3 regions of the Pseudomonas sp. P108 genome follow, and region 2 is predicted to be linked to each of the others. Evidence: predicted binding sites of a transcription regulator. Region 2 holds the regulator's gene; each other region holds the start of a gene.
What was found. The regulator FliA, encoded in region 2, starts transcription of late flagellar genes. The targets are predictions, from matches to a motif close to CTAAAGTTTNNNNNNNNNNNGCCGNTAA.
Positions count from the first base shown of each region.

Region 1: the regulator FliA is predicted to act here: its motif matches at 5,654-5,681, upstream of QOM10_RS15915 (methyl-accepting chemotaxis protein).
Region 3: the regulator FliA is predicted to act here: its motif matches at 2,128-2,155, upstream of QOM10_RS23345 (flagellar protein MotY).

Region 1 is NZ_CP126691.1:3,625,248-3,632,179, reverse strand. It holds gene QOM10_RS15935 (D-2-hydroxyacid dehydrogenase family protein) at 286-1,239, opposite strand; gene QOM10_RS15930 (alpha/beta fold hydrolase) at 1,253-2,302, opposite strand; gene QOM10_RS15925 (YqaA family protein) at 2,390-2,824, opposite strand; gene QOM10_RS15920 (DUF411 domain-containing protein) at 2,824-3,270, opposite strand; gene QOM10_RS15915 (methyl-accepting chemotaxis protein) at 3,595-5,586, opposite strand; gene QOM10_RS15910 (hypothetical protein) at 5,967-6,494, shown strand; gene QOM10_RS15905 (GNAT family N-acetyltransferase) at 6,555-6,932, opposite strand, start outside.
Region 2 is NZ_CP126691.1:1,888,455-1,895,386, reverse strand. It holds gene QOM10_RS08320 (flagellar motor protein) at 1-64, opposite strand, end outside; gene QOM10_RS08315 (chemotaxis response regulator protein-glutamate methylesterase) at 64-1,212, opposite strand; gene QOM10_RS08310 (chemotaxis protein CheA) at 1,262-3,532, opposite strand; gene QOM10_RS08305 (protein phosphatase CheZ) at 3,587-4,375, opposite strand; gene QOM10_RS08300 (chemotaxis response regulator CheY) at 4,394-4,765, opposite strand; gene fliA (RNA polymerase sigma factor FliA) at 4,932-5,672, opposite strand; gene fleN (flagellar synthesis regulator FleN) at 5,669-6,499, opposite strand; gene flhF (flagellar biosynthesis protein FlhF) at 6,616-6,932, opposite strand, start outside.
Region 3 is NZ_CP126691.1:5,307,520-5,314,451, reverse strand. It holds gene QOM10_RS23360 (peroxiredoxin) at 1-262, shown strand, start outside; gene rnt (ribonuclease T) at 341-1,018, opposite strand; gene pyrC (dihydroorotase) at 1,015-2,061, opposite strand; gene QOM10_RS23345 (flagellar protein MotY) at 2,222-3,133, shown strand; gene QOM10_RS23340 (argininosuccinate synthase) at 3,263-4,480, shown strand; gene QOM10_RS23335 (hypothetical protein) at 4,614-5,330, opposite strand; gene QOM10_RS23330 (response regulator transcription factor) at 5,846-6,472, shown strand; gene QOM10_RS23325 (PA3496 family putative envelope integrity protein) at 6,563-6,739, opposite strand; gene nth (endonuclease III) at 6,846-6,932, opposite strand, start outside.

The DNA.
Region 1 (6,932 bases), 1.7 Mb from region 2:
ACAATCGGTTGGCGGTCGGTGCAAACCGTACTTTGGTGGGGCAAACGCACCGACGAAGTGCAGGTTTTTCTGCGAGGGAGGGCCAAAACGGTGACTGGGTGGTCACGATTTTGTGCTAGCGAGGAGGGCGGTTGCACTGTTGTGGTGCGGGCAGTTTGCTGATGGGGTGACTGTTATGACGCTATCGCGAGCAGGCTCACTCCTACAGTTGAAATGCGTTCCCCTGTAGGAGTGAGCCTGCTCGCGATAGCAATAGTGACTTCACCCTCTATTTGCAGAGAAGGGTCAGTTCAACAGGCGAACCGGATCCCCAGCCGCCCAAGCCTGAACATCCTCGATCATCTGCGAAAAGAACTGCTCATAGTTCTGCCGACTGACATACCCGACATGCGGCGTCGCCAACACATTGTCGAGTGTGCGAAACGGGTGCATGGCCGGCAGCGGTTCCTGCTCGAATACGTCCAGTGCGGCCCCGGCGATCTGCTGTTTCTGCAAGGCCTTGATCAGCGCGGCTTCATCGACAATCGGCCCGCGCGCGGTGTTGACCAGCAGGGCCGTCGGTTTCATCCAGCCCAGCGCCTGCGAATCGACCAGCCCGCGACTGCGCTCGCTGAGCACCAGATGCACCGACAGTACGTCAGCCTGCTCGAACAGTGCCTGCTTGTTCACGTACGTCACGCCCACCTGTTCAGCCCGTTCTGCCGTGAGGTTTTCGCTCCAGGCAATCACTCGCATTCCAAACACCTGACCGAACTGGGCGACGCGCTGGCCAATGCTGCCCAGGCCGAGAATCCCGAGGGTCTTGCCATGCAGGTCGCCGCCCAGACCCTGTTGCCAATGGCCTGCGCGCAGGGAGTTGGCCTCATTCACCAGATTACGCGTCGCTGCCATGATCAGCGCCCAGGTCAACTCCGGCGCGGCATGCTTGTAGCTGTCGGTGCCGCAGACCTTGATGCCCAGTTTTGCCGCTGCTTGCATGTCCAGCGCCGCGTTGCGCATGCCGCCGGTGACCAGCAACTTGAGATTGGGCAAGCGCTTGAGCAGGTCTTCATCGAAACGCGTGCGTTCGCGCATCACGCAAATCACCTGGTAGCGGCCCAGGCGCTCGGCCAATGTGGCGTTGTCGGCCGGGTAATCATGTTCGAACGTCACTTCACCGAGGCTATCGAGGACTGACCAGTCGACCACGTCGCGGGCCACGTCCTGCCAGTCATCGATTACTGCAATCTGCACCGCCATCAGCCTTACCTCATCAACGAACGGGATTGGATGTATTCAGCCAGTCGAGCAGGGCCTTGTGGAACTGCGCCGGCTCTTCCATTTGTGGCGCGTGACCCATGCCGGGAAATTCCACCAGCGTCGACTGCGGGATCAGCTTGGCCACTTGTTTGCCGAGCACCTCATAGTGACCGATTTTCGCTTTCACCTCAGGCGGCGCGAGGTCCTTGCCGATGGCGGTGGTGTCGGAGGTGCCGATCAGCAGCAGGGTCGGCATCTTCAGGTCCTTGAATTCGTAGTACACCGGCTGGGTGAAAATCATGTCGTAGATCAGCGCCGAGTTCCACGCCACTTGCGTCTTGCCCGGGCCTTTGCTCAGGCCGGCGAGCATGTCTACCCAACGGTCGAATTCCGGTTTCCAGCGGCCGTCGTAATAGGTGGTGCGTTCATAGTCGCGAATGCCTTGGGCACTGACTTTCAGTTCGCGCTGATACCACTGATCCACGGTGCGATAGGGCACGCCGAGGGCTTTCCAGTCTTCCAGGCCGATCGGGTTGACCAGCGCCAGTTGCTCGACCTGTTCCGGGAACAACAAGGCATAGCGGGTGGCGAGCATGCCACCGGTGGAATGACCGAGCAGCGTGGCTTTCTGAATGCCCAGCGCTTTGAGCAATTGTTGGGTGTTGGTCGCCAGTTGCTGGAAGCTGTATTGATAATTGTCGGGTTTGCTCGAGGTGCAGAAGCCGATCTGATCCGGCGCGATCACCCGGTAACCGGACTCGCTCAAGGCCTTGATCGAACTGTCCCAGGTGGCTGCGCAAAAATTCTTGCCGTGCATCAGCACCACGGTGCGGCCATTGGCCTTGCCATGAGCGGCGACGTCCATGTAACCCATTTGCAGGGATTTGCCCTGAGACTGAAACGCAAAGTGTTTAAGCGTGTAAGGGTATTCGAAGCCTTGCAGTTCGGGACCGTAGGCCGGGCCTTCAGGCGTTGCTTCGGCTGGCGCGGCAGCCTGCGCAGACAAGGGCAGGGCGGCGCAGAGGAACAGGGAGGGGAGCCAACGGGAAAACGTGACAGACATAAGGTCAAACTCCGTTTGAAATCGGCCGATGCTGGAACGGCTGGATTATGGCGACGTTAAACACAGGCAATCCCTGCGCCTGATCGTTCAACCGAGCCAGCCCAGGGTCAGCATGGCCAGCACGCCATAGCGTGCACCTTTGGCCAGGGTGACGATCAACAGAAACCGCCCGAGCGGCTCGCGCATGACACCGGCAATCAGCGTCAGTGGATCGCCGATGATTGGCAGCCAACTGAGCAGCAACGACCAATGCCCGTAGCGCTCATAGTGTTTGCGCGCCTTGGTCATGTGCGCGGGGCTGACCGGAAACCAGCGCCGATCCTGAAAACGCTCGATGCCACGGCCCAGCCACCAGTTGACCAGCGAGCCGAGTACGTTGCCCAGCGTCGCGACGGCCAGCAATCCCCACAGCCAGTAGCGATCACTGGCGATCAGCCCGACCAGCAATGCCTCGGACTGCAACGGCAACAAGGTCGCTGCACCGAACGCGGCAAGGAACAGCCCGAAGTAAGCCGCGCCGATCAATGGGCCGGGTAGTCCGCCACCACTACATCAGCGCCATCCTTCTTCAGGCCGATGACCTGATAAGCATCGCTCATGCCGTCCATTTCCATGCCCGGCGAACCCATCGGCATGCCCGGTGCGGCGACGCCGAGCAGGTCGTCACGCTTGCTCAGGGCCAGCACTTGTTCTGCCGGCACATGGCCCTCGACGAATTTGCCGTTGATGATTGCGGTGTGGCACGAGGCCAGACGCGGCGGAACGCCATGTTGTTGCTTGAAGCTGCTCATGTCGCTTTCAACGTGATCGTCGACTTTGAAACCGTTGGCTTCGAGGTGGCTGATCCATTTTTTGCAGCAGCCGCAGTTGGCATCGCGGTGCACTTCGATCGGGATCAGATCAGCGGCCTGGGCCAGGGAGGAAATGAACAGGGCGCTCAGGGCGACCAGACGCAGGTGGGTTCGCATAGCGGATCCTCGGCTCGGGTGACGGTCAAAAAGAACGCATTTTGAACGGTTTTTTCCGCCAGGCATCAACGCAATGTTTCCAGTTGTTGCAAGGCAGGCTGGCAGGATGATCGTAGATCAAGGCTGACAGGTTGCTGAGCGCGAGATGACAAAGTTGTCAGGTGGCCACATCTGGCGATGGTGTGAACGCCGTCGAACCCTGTGGGAGCGAGCCTGCTCGCGAAGGCAGTGTGTCAGGCACTGGATGCAGTGACTGAAAGGACGCTTTCGCGAACAGGCTCGCTCCCACAGGGGTTATCGGGTTGGCAGAAATTCCTGCATGAATCAGCGGACTTTGAAACGCCCCATGATCGCGCTCACCCGGCTATTGGCCTCGAGCAACTGGTGGGTGTTGAGCTCGCTGGCTTTGCCGCTCTGCACCAGTTCATCGACCATGTGGCGGATCTGCACCATGCTGCGGTTGATCTCTTCGGTGACGGCGCTTTGCTGCTCGGCGGCGGTGGCGATCTGGGTGCTGAGGCTGTTGATGTGGCTGACCGAGCCGGCCATTTCATCCAGACCCGAGTTGACCCGTGCGGTGGCATCGGCGGCGGACTGGCAACTGGCTTGAGTGTTTTCCATGGCGCTGACCGATGAGCTCACGCCTTGAGTCAGGCGCGTCAACATCTCGTTGATCTCCGAGGTGCTGGCCTGCGTGCGGGCGGCGAGGGCACGAACTTCATCGGCAACCACGGCAAAGCCCCGGCCCTGTTCACCGGCACGTGCCGCTTCGATGGCGGCGTTGAGCGCCAGCAGGTTGGTCTGGCCGGCAATCGCACCGATGACCCCGAGGATCTCGGTGATGCGCTGGGCGTCCTGCTGCATGTTTTCGACTTTATGTGTAGCGCTGGCCACTTCGTCAATCAGCGCCACGACACTGTTGGTCGCTTCGCCTACGACCACGCGCGAGCGGTCGGCGTTTTCATTGGCGCACTGGGTGAACGCGGCGGTTTCGGCGGCATTCTGCGCCACGCTTTCTGCCGTCGAACTCATCTCGGTGATGGCGGTAACGGTCTGATCGGTTTCCGAGGCGTGACGCAGCAGAATCTGGCTGGTGTGCGCCGAGGTGCGTTGCAGGTTGTCGAGGCTCGACGCCATGGCCCCGGTGGCCTGGGTGACTTCGCCGATCATGTTTTGCAGATAGGCGATGAAGGTATTGACCGAATGGCCGATGGCGCCGAGTTCATCTTCGGCACGAATGGTAATGCGTCGGGTCAGGTCGGCATCGCCACTGGACAGCAAGTCGATGTTGGCCTTCAACGCTTTCATGCGCTGCACCAACTGGCGAATCGCGTAGACCTGCAACAGCACCAGCAGGATCACCAGCGGAATCTGCAACAGGCTCAGGGTGCTGAGGACGTCATCACGCTGGGCCGTGAGCATTTTTGTCGGCAGGGCGGTGGCGAGGAACCACGGCGTGCCTTCAATCGGGCGCATGAAGAAGGTGCTGGCATCACCGTTGTTGTCGAACTCGACGCGCTGAGCCTGATCGCGGTTTTGCAGGCCGGCTTTGACCTGGCTGGCAAAGGTTGAAGTGGCGGCCAGTTCGCTGATGTTCTTCAGCACGATCGGGCCACTGATGCGTGAACTGTTACTGATGATCTTGCCGTCGGCTTCAACGATGAGCATTTCGGCGTTGAGGTCTTTTTCCTTGCGCGCCACCAGATCGTTGAAAAAGCCGAGGGTGACGTCGATGGTCGACACGCCCCAGGCACTGCCGTTTTTCTGGATGGCCATGGCGCAGTTGGTGCGTGGCTCGGCACTGGCGTCATCTTTGTATGCGGCCGCCCAGGCACATTGGCCGCGAGGTGTGGCCATACCGCCCTTGTACCAGCTCTGGTCGTAATAGTTGGGGGCAGCGTCGCTGTTCCAGAATGTATTCACCGCCAGTTTGCCCGAGGCATCGCGGTGCCAGAACGTGCTGAATTTGTTGCGCCCAGCCTCACGCTGCCCCGGCAGCGGCCAGATCCCGCCGCCGAACACCTTCAACTCGCCGTACTGATCGACCAGGCCTGGCAACACCGTGTCGATGGCGGCGCTATCGAGCAACGGAATCGTCTGGGTGATGCTGCGCTGTTGCGCCTGCACTTTGTTCAACTCGCCCTGAATCTGCTCGGCCACTTCGGCGATGCGGTTGAGGACCACCTGTTCTTCGGTCTGACGCAGTTTGGGGGCAACCAATTGGCTGATGCCGACCACGGTCAACACCGACAGCAGCAGGATGAACAGAACCAGAAACAGCGTGTAGCGAGCCGAAATAGTACGGAATGCGGGCATGGAGACCGGTCCTTGAGCAGCGTTTCTTATTAGGGGGCAGGGGTAAAACAGTGCGGGTATCCACAGCGTATCGTCGATGTGCCGGGAACCTTTAGGTACTGGCGTCCTAAAAAACACCGGTGCCGATGACTGGTCGGTATCAGACCCGATACAGGTGCTGTGGCTAACGTGCCTGATCGCGAGAAAAAGTCATTTTCGTTGCATTGGCATGACAGCTCTGGGTCAAGGTTTACGGGCTGTTTTGCTTTTGTATCGAGAATGTACAAGAATTGTAAAAATGTGCAGAAAGAGGTTGGTGCCATCAGTTCGCCCGCTGATACTCGCGGCCATTGATGGCATTGCCCACGGAATTTTTATGGTTTTTCACAGGGAGTCTTCTCATGACGATCGGTAACGTTGGCGGCTGGCAGGCCAAGGCAGGACTTCTGGTACGCGACACCGGCGCAAAGAAACAAGTCAGCCAGAGCGTCAAAGTGCAGCAGATGCTCAACATGGTCGGCAACGATCCCAACGCGCTGAACACTGCCGAAATGGACAAGCAGGGTATGCGCAAAGCGATCAAGGGCTTCGATCCGGCGAATGTTTCGGTAAAACAATTGGGTAATCTGAGCGAGATGCTGCGTAGCCGCGGGTTGATCTCCGAGGTCACCTCGTTCACGTTGAAAGCCGCCGGGGACAAGTTCGACCGTTTTGGCGTGACCAAAGACATCGACGCGAAATTCAACGCACTGGAATATTTCGCCACCCAACTCGACGCGATCCAGAACAATGGTCTCAATGGCAATGCCTACGGCAAAAACCTGATTCCCGAGTTCAAGAAAGCGATCTACGTCCTGCAGAACCTGAAGAACTATGGTGATGGCAACGCGCCTAAACCGGTCGATCAGGGCGTCAAGGCCAAGGCGTAAGCTGATCAGTTGTCGCCCGTTCATGGTTTGAACGGGCGATACCGATGGGCCGGCCCTTGCTCAAGACGGCGGCGACGCCTCCTTGGCGTGCGCTGCGATTTGCGATTGCGCCTGATCATGCAAACGCTGCATGTGCGGGCAATGTAACTCCAGCGAGCGCGGGCGATAGCCCCGATGAAACAACGCCAGCCAACCCGCGCAGCGGTCATTCGGGGCAATCCCGGTGAAGGTGAAACCCATCGCCGTCAGGCTCTCCACGGCACAGGCAAATCCGTTTGCAAGTCTTAGCCGAATCGAGAGCAACCAGTGGGCAGGCAGTCGTTGAAGCTGCTTGAGCAGACTGCTGTCGAGTTTTTTCAGCATGACGTCATAGCGCCCGGTACAGGGCTCGACATGGATCTGCGGCCCCACCCAGGGCGGCTCTTTGTCCTGTGTCCC
Region 2 (6,932 bases):
GGTAGTTACCACCGATGATGGCGACGAACGCCATGATGATCCCGATAAGGCTTAAAACATCCATCAGATACACGCCTCGACAATGTGTTTGCCGATGTCGTCGAGGCTGTACACCGCGTCGGCGAGGTCAGCTTTGACGATGGCCATCGGCATGCCGTAGATCACGCAGCTTGCCTCATCTTGTGCCCACACCGCGCTGCCGCCCTGCTTGAGCAGACGCGCGCCTTCACGGCCGTCAGCGCCCATGCCGGTCAACACCACCGCCAGAACTTTGTCGCCGTAGGATTTCGCCGCCGAACCGAAGGTGATGTCCACGCATGGCTTGTAGTTCAGACGCTCGTCGCCCGGGAGGATTTTCACCGCGCCACGGCCGTCGATCATCATTTGCTTGCCACCCGGTGCCAGCAACGCCAGGCCCGGACGCAGGATGTCACCATCCTCGGCTTCCTTGACGCTGATGCGGCACAGCTTGTCGAGACGTTCGGCGAAAGCCTTGGTGAATGCCGCCGGCATGTGCTGGATCAACACGATCGGCGCCGGGAAATTCGCTGGCAACTGAGTCAGCACACGTTGCAGAGCAACCGGGCCGCCCGTCGAAGTACCGATGGCAACCAGTTTGTAAGCTTTGCGTTTCGGCGCGGGCGACGAAGCGCTGGCGGCCGGGGCGCGAGTCGGTGCTGGCGCTGGAGCCGGACGAGCCGGCGCGCTGGTGCTGTGACTGCTGCTGTGGCTGCCGAAACTCGACGGCGCCGGAGCAGGCGTCGGTGCTGGGGCAGCAACGGGAGCCGGTGCGCTGTAAGCACTGAAACGACGATTACTGCGCGAGATGCTATGCACCTTCTCGCACAGCAATTGCTTGACCTTCTCGGGGTTACGCGAGATGTCTTCGAAATTCTTCGGCAGGAAATCCACCGCGCCGGCGTCCAGCGCATCGAGGGTGACCCGGGCGCCTTCGTGGGTCAGCGAGGAGAACATCAACACCGGGGTCGGGCAGCGCTGCATGATGTGCCGCACTGCCGTGATGCCGTCCATCATTGGCATCTCGTAGTCCATGGTGATCACGTCCGGCTTGAGTGCCAGCGCCTGATCGATCGCCTCTTTACCGTTGGTAGCGGTGCCGACCACCTGAATGCTCGGATCCGCTGAAAGAATTTCCGAGACGCGGCGGCGGAAAAAACCCGAATCGTCCACCACCAGGACTTTGACTGCCATAAACACTCCATTAGGTGCGGCGGGACGTTGTCGCCCCGCCGCCCCGGATTCAAATACGCCGTGCGGCGTAACGCTTGAGCATGCTTGGAACATCGAGAATCAGCGCGATGCGGCCGTCACCGGTAATGGTGGCGCCGGACATGCCCGGAGTGCCCTGCAGCATTTTGCCCAATGGCTTGATGACCACTTCTTCCTGACCGACCAGTTGATCGACGACGAAGCCGATCCGCTGCGTGCCCACCGAAAGGATCACCACGTGGCCTTCACGCTGCTCTTCGTGAGCGGCGGAGCTGACCAGCCAGCGCTTGAGGTAGAACAATGGCAGCGCCTTGTCCCGCACGATCACCACTTCCTGACCGTCGACGACGTTGGTGGTCGACAGGTCGAGGTGGAAGATTTCGTTGACGTTGACCAACGGGAACGCAAACGCCTGATTGCCGAGCATGACCATCAGGGTTGGCATGATCGCGAGGGTCAGCGGCACCTTGATGACGATCTTCGAGCCTTGGCCCTTGGTCGAGTAGATGTTGATCGAACCGTTGAGCTGGGAAATCTTGGTCTTCACCACGTCCATGCCGACGCCACGGCCGGACACGTCGGAGATCTCGGTCTTGGTCGAGAAACCCGGGGCGAAAATCAGGTTGTAGCACTCGGTATCGCTGAGGCGATCGGCCGCATCCTTGTCCATCACCCCGCGTTTAACCGCGATGGCGCGCAGGACGTTCGGGTCCATGCCTTTGCCGTCATCGGAAATCGACAGCAGGATATGGTCGCCCTCTTGCTCGGCCGCCAGAACAACACGACCGCCACGGGCCTTGCCCGACGCTTCGCGTTCTTCCGGCGACTCGATGCCGTGGTCGACCGCGTTGCGCACCAAGTGGACCAGCGGGTCGGCCAGGGCCTCGACAAGGTTTTTGTCGAGGTCGGTTTCTTCGCCCACCAGTTCCAGGTTGATCTCTTTCTTCAACTGCCGCGCCAGATCTCGAACCAGACGCGGGAAGCGCCCGAAGACCTTCTTGATCGGCTGCATCCGCGTCTTCATTACGGCGGTCTGCAAGTCAGCCGTGACCACATCGAGGTTAGACACTGCCTTTTGCATGGCTTCATCGCCGCTGTTCAGGCCCAGACGCACCAGACGGTTACGCACCAGCACCAGCTCGCCGACCATGTTCATGATTTCGTCGAGACGTGCCGTGTCGACGCGCACGGTGGTTTCGGCTTCGCTCGCCGGTTTTTCCGGTGGCGGTGTCGGCGCAGCACGGGCCGGAGCCGGTGCAGCAGCGGCAGCCGGTTTTGGCGCTTCGGCTTTCGGCTCAGGCTTGGCGGCAGGCTTGGGCGCTGCAGCAGCGGCCGGTGCCTTGGCAGCAGGCGTGGCGACGGTCGAAGCACTGCCAGCAGCAGCGGTGCCGACTTCGGAGAACTTGCCTTTACCGTGCAATTCGTCGAGCAGCGATTCGAACTCGTGATCGCTGATCAGATCACTGCCGGCAGCGGCGGCCGCTGGAGCAGCCGGCGCCGGTGCCGAAGCAATCGCCGACTCCAGCGCATCGACGGCAAAGTTGCCCTTGCCGTGCAACTGATCGAGCAGGGCTTCGAATTCGTCGTCGGTGATGTCAGAGCTGTCGCCCTTGGCCGGTGCCGCAGGGGCTGCCACCGCTGGTGCAACTGCGTCCACCGCGAACTGACCTTTGCCGTGCAACTGATCAAGCAACGACTCGAACTCGGCATCGGTGATTTCATCGCTCGCTGCTTCATTGGCCGTTTGCGCAGGTGCAGCAGCGGCCGGGGCTTCGGCTTCGGCCTTGACGGCGTTCAGCGAATCCAGCAGCTGTTCGAATTCGTTATCGGTGATGTCGCCCGACGCGTCGCCTTCAACGACGAGTTCTTCGATCATCTCGGCCACTGGCGAAGCCGGGGCGGCGTCCGCCGATTGCGGTTCGGCCAGACGCGCCAGGGCGGCCAGCAGTTCCGGGGTGGCGGCGGTGATCGGAGCACGCTCACGAACCTCAGTGAACATGCTGTTCACCGCGTCCAGTGCTTCGAGAACAACGTCCATCAGTTCTGCATCAACGCGACGTTCACCCTTGCGCAGGATGTCGAACACGTTTTCGGCGATGTGACAGCACTCCACCAGCTCATTGAGCTGAAGGAAGCCGGCGCCCCCTTTTACAGTGTGGAAACCGCGAAAAATTGCGTTGAGCAGATCTGCGTCATCCGGGCGGCTTTCCAGCTCGACCAGTTGTTCGGACAGTTGCTCAAGAATCTCGCCGGCCTCAACCAGGAAATCCTGAAGGATCTCTTCATCGGCGCCGAAGCTCATTAATGGGGTGCTCCTACAGGTCTAAAAACCCAAAAAACCTAAAATTCCAAAACACTAGAATCCAAGGCTGGATAACAAATCGTCCACATCGTCCTGACCGGACACAACGTCTTCTCGTTTATCGGCATGAATCTGCGGACCTTCACCCTGCGAGAGATGTTTTTGTGGATCTTTTTCTGCAAGCATCGCGGCGCGGTCATGTTCGATGCCCGCAAAGCGGTCAACCTGACTGGCCATGAGCACGAGTTTGAGCAAATTGCTTTCGACTTCGGTGACCAGTTGGGTCACACGCTTGATCACCTGACCGGTCAGGTCCTGGTAATCCTGGGCCAGCAGGATGTCGTTGAGATTGCTCGACACCGCACGGTTGTCCGTGCTGCTGCGTGACAGAAAACCGTCGACCCGGCGCGCCAGTTCGCGGAACTCTTCAGCCCCGACCTCGCGACGCATGAAACGACCCCAATCGGCGCTCAACGTCTGCGCTTCATCAGCCAGACTGTTGACCACCGGCGTGGCGCTTTCCACCAGATCCATGGTGCGGTTGGCCGCGGCCTCTGTCAGCTTGACCACATAGCCCAGGCGTTCGGTGGCGTCGGTGATTTGCGACACTTCCTCGGCCTGCGGCATGTTCGGGTCGATCTGGAAGTTGACGATCGCACTGTGCAGTTCACGTGTGAGCTTGCCCACTTCCTGGTACAGGCCACGGTCACGGGTCTGATTGAGCTCATGGATCAGTTGCACAGCGTCACCGAACCTGCCTTTTTCAAGGCTTTCGACCAGTTCGACCGCGTGTTTTTTCAGGGTCGACTCGAAATCGCCCTGTGAAGATTCGTTATGCTCCATAGCTCCCCCGCGCGTTCATCAGCCGATGCGTTCGAAAATCTTCTCGATTTTGTCTTTCAACGCCTGAGCCGTGAAAGGTTTGACTACGTAGCCGTTTACACCGGCCTGAGCGGCTTCAATGATCTGCTCGCGCTTGGCTTCAGCCGTCACCATCAACACCGGCAAGTGCTTGAGTTTTTCATCGGCACGCACGTGACGCAGCAGGTCGATACCGGTCATGCCCGGCATGTTCCAGTCCGTTACCAGAAAGTCGATGCTGCCGCTGTTGAGCACCGGAATGGCAGTGACGCCATCGTCAGCCTCGACGGTGTTGGTGAACCCAAGATCACGCAGCAGGTTCTTGATGATCCGCCGCATCGTTGAGAAGTCATCAACGATGAGGATTTTCATGTCTTTGTTCAATTCGACCTCCAAGCAGTCTTAAACGCGCCCAGCACCTGGACGCGCCACTTCAATCAATCGGCGCAGCACTCGAAGACTGTCTGGAGCACAACAGAGCAAGACCGGTGCCGTTCATCACCGCACCAGCCTCGTTCGCAGTGTCCCCACACTGCCTTCAGCGCGCTCGCCACTCCCCCAAACGCCCCCGCAAACGGGCCGCGCACTGGCTGTGTAACTGGCTGACCCGCGATTCACTGACGCCAAGGACTTCACCGATCTCCTTGAGGTTCAGCTCTTCGTCGTAGTACAGCGCCAACACCAGTCGCTCACGCTCCGGCAAATTGGCAATCGCGTCCGCCAACGCAGCCTGGAAACGTTCATCTTCCAGATCGCGTGACGGCTCAAGATGAGCACTCGCGCCATCCTCGTGCAGCCCTTCGTGTTCGCCGTCCTGCAGCAGGTCGTCGAAACTGAACAGGCGGCTGCCCAAGGTGTCATTCAAAATCCCGTAGTAATCGTCGAGACTCAATTGGAGTTCGGCCGCAACCTCGTGATCTTTAGCATCACGGCCGGTTTTAGCTTCAATTGAGCGAATTGCGTCGCTGACCATACGGGTATTGCGGTGAACCGAGCGTGGCGCCCAGTCCCCTTTGCGCACTTCGTCGAGCATCGCGCCGCGGATTCGAATGCCCGCGTACGTTTCGAAACTGGCGCCTTTGCTGGCGTCATATTTGGTCGAGACTTCGAGCAGGCCGATCATCCCGGCCTGGATCAGGTCTTCGACCTGCACACTCGCCGGCAAGCGTGCCAGCAAGTGGTAGGCAATGCGTTTGACCAGTGGCGCGTAACGCTCGATCAGTTCGTACTGCGCGTCACGTGCCGACTTCTTGTAGTAGTTCATACCGCTTGCGGTCATAGCACGGGCCCTGCCGTTTGCTGCACGAGGCGCTCGACGAAAAACTCAAGGTGGCCACGCGGATTGGCGGGCAGCGGCCAGGTGTCGACCTTCTGCGCGATCGCCTTGAACGCCAGTGCGCACTTGGAACGCGGGAAGGCTTCGTACACCGCACGCTGCTTCTGCACCGCTTTACGCACGCTTTCGTCGTAAGGCACGGCGCCGACGTATTGTAGGGCCACGTCAAGGAAGCGATCCGTGACCTTGGTCAACTTGGCGAACAGGTTGCGCCCTTCCTGCGGGCTCTGCGCCATGTTGGCGAGGACGCGGAAGCGGTTCATGCCGTAATCGCGGTTGAGCAATTTGATCAGCGCGTAGGCGTCGGTGATCGAGGTCGGCTCGTCGCAGACCACCAGCAACACTTCTTGCGCTGCGCGTACGAAACTGACTACCGAGTCACCAATACCCGCAGCGGTGTCGATCACCAGTACGTCGAGATTGTCGCCGATGTCGCTGAACGCCTGAATCAGACCGGCATGTTGCGCCGGGCTCAGGTGCACCATGCTCTGCGTGCCGGACGCGGCCGGGACGATGCGAATGCCACCGGGGCCTTGCAACAGCACGTCGCGCAATTCGCAGCGGCCTTCGATCACGTCGGCCAATGTGCGTTTAGGGGTCAGACCCAACAAAACGTCGACGTTCGCCAGTCCCAGATCGGCGTCCAGCAGCATGACCCGACGGCCAAGCTCTGCCAGCGCCAGAGACAAGTTCACTGACACGTTAGTCTTGCCGACGCCACCTTTGCCGCCGGTCACCGCGATCACCTGTACGGGATGCATGCTGCCCATGTTATTTCTTTACCTTGTCTTGCATAGACGGAGGCCACATTACTGGCTGCGCGTTCACAACCGGAACAATGCATGGCAGACCATCGATGTAGGTACAAAAACTGTTCATGAATACCTCAGCCTACCTGCTTGGTCGGGCTGTGATAGATATCAGCGAACATGTCAGCCATGGCTTCTTCGCTGGGTTCTTCCTGCATTTGCACGCTGACGGCGCGGCTGACCAGTTGATGACGGCGCGGCAGATGCAAATCATCCGGAATCCGTGGGCCATCGGTCAGGTACGCGACCGGCAATTCATGACTGATCGCCAGGCTCAACACTTCGCCAAGGCTGGCCGTTTCATCCAGTTTAGTCAGGATGCAGCCGGCAAGCCCGCAACGCTTGTAACTGTGATAAGCGGCGGTTAGAACCTGTTTCTGGCTGGTGGTTGCCA
Region 3 (6,932 bases), 3.2 Mb from region 2:
TTACGACGTTGAATCCGAAGGCGGCGTGGCTTTCCGTGGCGCGTTCCTGATCGACGACAAAGGCGTTGTCCGCTCGCAGATCATCAACGACCTGCCGCTGGGCCGTAACATGGAAGAGCTGATCCGTCTGGTCGACGCTCTGCAATTCCACGAAGAGCACGGCGAAGTCTGCCCTGCCAACTGGAAAAAAGGCGACAAAGGCATGAACGCTTCGCCAGAAGGCGTTGCTGCCTACCTGACCGAGAACGCTGCTGCCCTGTAAGGCGCAACGTCGAGGTACAAAAAAACCGGCCCCTGTGGCCGGTTTTTTCATGTGCGGGATTTACCCGACGATCATCAATCAATCGTCGAAATCTTCCCAGCCGCCCATCTGTTTCCAGCGGTTGACGATGCCGCAGAACAGCTCAGCGGTTTTCTCGGTGTCGTAACGCGCCGAGTGCGCCTCGCGACCGTCGAAATCGATGTCGGCGGCCTGGCAGGCTTTTGCCAGTACGGTTTGACCGTACGCCAGACCGGCCAGCGTCGCGGTGTCGAAGCTGGAGAATGGGTGGAACGGGTTGCGCTTCATGTCCAGACGCGCAACGGCCGCGTTGAGGAAGCCAAGGTCGAAGCTGCTGTTGTGACCAACGAGAATAGCGCGTTTGCAGCCATTGGCCTTCAACGCTTTGCGAATGCCACGGAAGATGTCGGTCAGTGCGGTTTCTTCGCTGACGGCCATGCGCAGCGGGTGATCGAGCTTGATCCCGGTGAACTCCAGCGCTGCCGCTTCAATGTTGGCGCCTTCGAACGGCTCAACGCGGAAGAAGTAGGTGTGATCCGGGTAAACGAAACCCTTTTCATCCATGGCGATGGTGGTCGCGGCAATCTCCAGCAACGCATCGGTGGCCGAGTTGAAGCCACCGGTTTCTACGTCGACGACTACCGGCAGGTAGCCGCGAAAGCGTGCTGCCATTGGGTGACGGGAACCGCCACCACCACTTTGACCGTCCAGTTCGTCGTCGAAATGGTCTTCACTCACGCGTGTTCCTCCAGCAGGCGCCAGCGCAGTTTTTCACCGGCGCGCAGCGGGATAACGGTCAGCTCGCCAAACGGCAGGCTGGTTGGGGCGGTCCATTCTTCACGAACCAGGGTGATGCGATCGGAGTTCGCCGGCAGGCCGTAGAAACGCGGGCCGTTGAGGCTGGCGAAAGCTTCGAGCTTGTCCAGCGCGTTACGCTGTTCGAAGGCTTCGGCGTACATCTCGATGGCGGCGTACGCGGTGTAGCAGCCGGCGCAACCGCAAGCGGCTTCCTTCGCATGCTGGGCGTGTGGCGCCGAATCGGTGCCGAGGAAGAACTTCGCGCTGCCACTGGTGGCGGCGTCGAGCAGGGCTTCCTGATGCGTGTTGCGCTTGAGGATCGGCAGGCAATAGAAGTGCGGCCGAATCCCGCCGACCAGCATGTGGTTGCGGTTGTAGAGCAGGTGATGCGCGGTGATGGTCGCGCCAACGTTGGCCGAAGCCTCGTTGACGAACTGCACGGCGTCGCCGGTGGTGATGTGTTCAAACACCACTTTCAGCGTCGGAAAACGCTCGACCACGCGGCGCATGTGCTCATCGATAAAGATCTTTTCGCGGTCGAACACGTCGACGTCGCCACGGGTAACTTCACCGTGGATCAACAGCGGCATGCCGACTTCGGCCATGGCTTCCAGCGCCGGAAAAATCTTGTCGATGCTGGTTACCCCGGAATCGGAGTTGGTGGTCGCGCCAGCCGGGTACAGCTTGGCGGCGTGCACAAAACCGCTGGCCTTGGCCTCACGGATTTCTTCGGGCTGGGTGCGGTCGGTGAGGTACAGCACCATCAGCGGCTCGAAGCGACTGCCGGCCGGGCGGGCAGCGAGAATCCGCTGGCGATAGCCGTCGGCTTCAGCGGCGTTGCGCACCGGAGGTACCAGGTTGGGCATGATGATGGCGCGGCCAAAGGTGCGCGCAACATCGGCAACGGTATTGGTCAACACGGCACCATCGCGAAGATGAATGTGCCAGTCGTCGGGACGCAGCAGGGTCAGGCGGTCGGACATGAGGGGATTCCAGGCGGGTCAAACTGAGGCGAATGCTACCGGAAAAGACTCTTGCAGGCACTCGCTATCAAGTTTTGCCGGAACCTTCCGATATCCCGTAGGTATGCCGTAAACATAGTGTGAATCGGTCTTTGTGTTTCAGAAGCCAATGGAGCCTCCCGTGCGCCAGCGTTATTTAGCCTTGCTCAGTGTGTTTGCCAGCCTTCCCGCGATGGCGCTCACGTACCAGACCCGTCTGGAGAACATTGAGTGGACGGTCGCCGGCGACAAGTTCGAATGTCGTCTGACCCAGCCGATCACTGATTTCGGCTCGGGTGAGTTCGTGCGCAAGGCCGGTGAGCAGGCGATATTTCGTCTGAATGCCTACAACGCCATGCTTGGCGGCGGTTCAGCGACCTTGCTCGCGGCGGCGGCGCCTTGGCAGCCGGGCCGTGGCGACATCAACCTGGGCAGCGTCAGGCTCGGCAGCGGCAACGTATTGTTCAACAGCTCGCAGTCTCAGGCCGGTGGTCTGATCAGTGGCCTGCTGGACGGCCGTAGCCCGGTTGTACGCCGTGCCTCGGGCGACGGCCGCGTCTCGGAAGTTCGCTTGCTGCCGGTCAAATTCAGCAAAGCCTTCAACGATTACCAGACGTGTGTAGCGAAATTGCTGCCGCAGAATTTTGACCAGATCAAACAGTCGCAGATCGGCTTCCCCGGCGAGGGCGTTGACCTCGACGCCGCCGCCAAGGCCAGGCTGCAAGTAATGCTCGAATTCATGAAAGCCGATCCGACGGTCAATCACATCGAACTCGACGGCCATTCCGACAACAGCGGCAATCGCCTGACCAACCGCGAACTGTCGCGCCGCCGCGCGCTGGCTGTCGTCGACTTCTTCAAGGCCAATGGTATTCAGGAATCGCAGATCACCGTGCGTTTCCACGGCGAGCAATATCCCATTGTGCCGAACACCAATGCGGCCAATCGCGCGAAGAACCGTCGGGTCAATGTGAAACTGGCGCGCGTGGCGCCGGTCAGCCCCGCGCCTGCGCCTCAAGCGAGCACACCAGCCAGCACTGCAGCGACTTCCTGACCCGCCGGTCATCGTCGCGCTCTCGACAGAATCTGTCGCTTTGTCGTCTTAAGCTGTCGCGCCTCTGTAAATTATCGCGTTTGAGCGGTAGACTCCTCGGCTTTCCGTAGAACCCCGTGGAGTGATGGCATGGCGGACGTAAACAAGGTCGTTCTGGCGTATTCCGGCGGCCTGGACACTTCGGTGATCCTCAAGTGGCTGCAGGATACTTATAACTGTGAAGTGGTGACCTTCACCGCTGATCTCGGTCAAGGCGAAGAGGTCGAGCCGGCCCGCGCCAAGGCTCAGGCCATGGGCGTCAAAGAAATCTACATCGACGATCTGCGCGAAGAGTTCGTGCGTGATTTCGTGTTCCCGATGTTCCGCGCCAACACCGTTTACGAAGGTGAGTACCTGCTGGGTACTTCCATCGCACGTCCGCTGATCGCCAAACGTCTGATCGAAATCGCCAACGAAACCGGCGCTGACGCCATTTCCCATGGCGCCACCGGCAAGGGCAACGACCAGGTGCGTTTCGAACTGGGTGCCTACGCACTCAAGCCAGGCGTAAAAGTCATTGCACCATGGCGTGAGTGGGACCTGCTGTCCCGCGAGAAGCTGATGGACTACGCCGAGAAGCACGCGATCCCGATCGAGCGTCACGGCAAGAAGAAGTCCCCGTACTCGATGGACGCCAACCTGCTGCACATCTCCTATGAAGGCGGCGTGCTGGAAGACACCTGGACCGAGCACGAAGAAGACATGTGGAAATGGACCGTCTCCCCGGAGAACGCTCCTGACAAAGCGCAATACCTGGAACTGACCTACCGCAATGGCGACATCGTTGCACTGGACGGCGTCGAAATGACTCCGGCCACCGTGCTGGCGACGCTGAACAAGATCGGTGGTGCTCACGGTATTGGCCGTCTCGACATCGTTGAAAACCGTTACGTCGGCATGAAGTCCCGTGGTTGCTACGAAACCCCGGGCGGCACCATCATGCTGCGCGCTCACCGCGCCATCGAGTCGATCACCCTGGACCGCGAAGTCGCTCACCTCAAAGACGAGCTGATGCCGAAATACGCCAGCCTGATCTACACCGGTTACTGGTGGAGCCCTGAGCGTCTGATGCTGCAGCAGATGATCGACGCTTCGCAGGTCAACGTGAACGGTGTTGTGCGCCTGAAGTTGTACAAAGGCAACGTGATCGTCACTGGCCGCAAGTCCGACGATTCGCTGTTCGATTCCAACATCGCGACCTTCGAAGAAGACGGCGGTGCTTACAACCAGGCCGACGCGGCGGGCTTCATCAAGCTCAACGCGCTGCGCATGCGCATTGCTGCCAACAAGGGCCGCAAGCTGTTCTGAGTGTTACAGACTGACGCGCAATGAAAAGGGCGGCCTTGTCATCGAGACAAGGTCGCCCTTTTTGCATGATTCTTTGTCTGGATCTGTTCAAGCCATGTTTCTGGTCTTCGCGCTTGTCGCCGAGACTCATCGTTCATGTCCGTGCCATCAGCGTCACTGCTTGTGAACACAGGTTATAGACGATAAAGAGCGTCTTGCCTGAGCCCTTTTTTACCTGCTTGCTTTGCTGCACTGCGTTTTTCGTCAGTAAAACATCCGATACGTGATTGGAAAGGAAGACGACTACCCGGGCAGTTTTCCTGTCAAGGTTTCGGATTTTTTCCAGAATCGTCGCCAGCTCCCTCGCTTCATCGACATCCCTCGCATCAATGAGGTGCAGGTTACTGACCCATGCAGGTAACTGAATGTTGTGCTGAACAATCAGGTTCGGCTTTGTGTTGATGTCCGACGGTGGGTCAGGTGCGTTGTGGATTCTGCACGCGTCTTGCCGTTCGACAGTGCTTGACTCACTCGGCACGATACAACTTGATAGGCCAAATGCACCTTGCATGGCAGGCTCCTGGGACGAGGCGTGTCGTTTGTTCTCGCGATCATTGTTATCGATTACTTTTAGAAAGTTTTTGTCTTTGCCGAAGTCGGAGGGTGAGTAGAGGGAACGGTAGTTGAAGTTTAGTGTAATAAAGAAAAGAAATAACAAGTAAAACGGAAAGCTGATCAAAAACCACACGTATATTTCCCGGTCCTTATTATCAAGAAACGGTAACGAGATCGCGGCTGATGTTTCCGAAATGGCGGCAAATATGGCAATGACTGTCATTGGGTTGGTGATTTTGCTTTTTATTTTCAACATGCTTTGGCTCTTCTGTCTGGTCTTTCTCATAGTTGCTGTATTAGTAGGTGTCGAGTTTTTGTTTGGTAGTTGTTTTCCGAGATGTTTATTTTTATAGCAAAAACAATGGGTCAGGTATAAATATCTTGTTTCAGGTGTTTATATTCTGGCCGAGAGGGTGTGTTGTTCTCGAGCTGATATTTCCTGATGTTTCTAAGTTGAATCAGTGTCGCTAGCGTCCGCCGATTCGAGCCTGTTCAGCGCGGCTCAGGTGTTATCGATCGCAGTGGCGAGGCACGATTTCAGTCCTGCTGGAAGTAACCTGTAACAATGTAAATAGGCCAATATTGCCGAGTGCGAAGGAGGCGATGACGTCGGATTTTTAGATGGATAGCGATTTTTTGTAGGATTAATCCGCAATGACTGTAGGGCATGTCTTTCGATGCAAGTGCATGATTATCCTGGCATGCCATAGAGCAAGTGGCTGGGCTATTGTGCGTGTTCTAAAAATTCGAACAGCGAAACTGGACTTGCCCATGAATAAAGTGCTGATCGTGGATGATCACCCTGTCATTCGTCTTGCGGTGCGTATGCTAATGGAACGTCATGGCTACGAAGTCATCGCAGAGACTGATAACGGTGTGGATGCGTTACAACTGGCTCGAGAACAAATGCCGGATATTGTTATTCTGGATATTGGGATACCGAAACTTGATGGTCTGGAAGTTATTGCGCGACTGACTTCGACGGCCATGCCTATTAAAGTCCTGGTATTGACTTCACAGGCTCCCGGGCATTTTTCAATGCGCTGCATGCAGTCGGGGGCGGCCGGCTATGTCTGTAAACAGCAGGACCTGACCGAATTGCTCAGTGCGATCAAGGCGGTATTGTCGGGCTACAGTTATTTCCCCAATCAGGCTTTGCATACGGTGCGAACCAGTTTGGGTAATGCCAGTGAGGCCGACATGGTAGATCGTCTGTCCGGTCGGGAAATGATGGTGTTGCAGCAGTTGGCACGGGGAAAGACCAACAAGGAAATCGCCGATGGCATGTTTTTGAGCAACAAAACCGTAAGCACCTACAAGACCCGCTTGTTGTTGAAGCTCAATGCACGTTCCCTGGTTGATCTGATCGAGTTGGCGCAGCGCAATGGTCTGGTCTGAATGCCTGTAGTAGCTGACAGGGTCATGGGCCGATCGAATCCAGCTAGCTGCAGAAAGTAAAAAGCCTCCGGTTCAGGAGGCTTTCAAATATCAGTCATCAAAATCGTATTCGGCCAATTGCTTTTGCAGTCGGCGCTCCTCGAGCAGGTTATCGATGGTGCGGCGCTTGCTCAGGTTGGTCTTGGCGACCTCGACCACAGGTTCGGCGTCATCAGTTTCTGCAGCGATTTCGTCATCTACATCCAGTGGCTCTTTGTCGCTACTCATCAGCTAACTCCCGGCTAAGAATGCCTTTGGCGCCCCTTATATCGATATTCCTGCGGTGGGTAAAAAAGATTTTTTCAATCGACTTATCAATTATTCCAATAGCCGGTCAATCGTCCGAAGTTTTGTCCTTGTACTCGCACAAGTCTTCGATCCGGCAACTGCCACAGCGTGGCTTGCGGGCCAGACACACGTA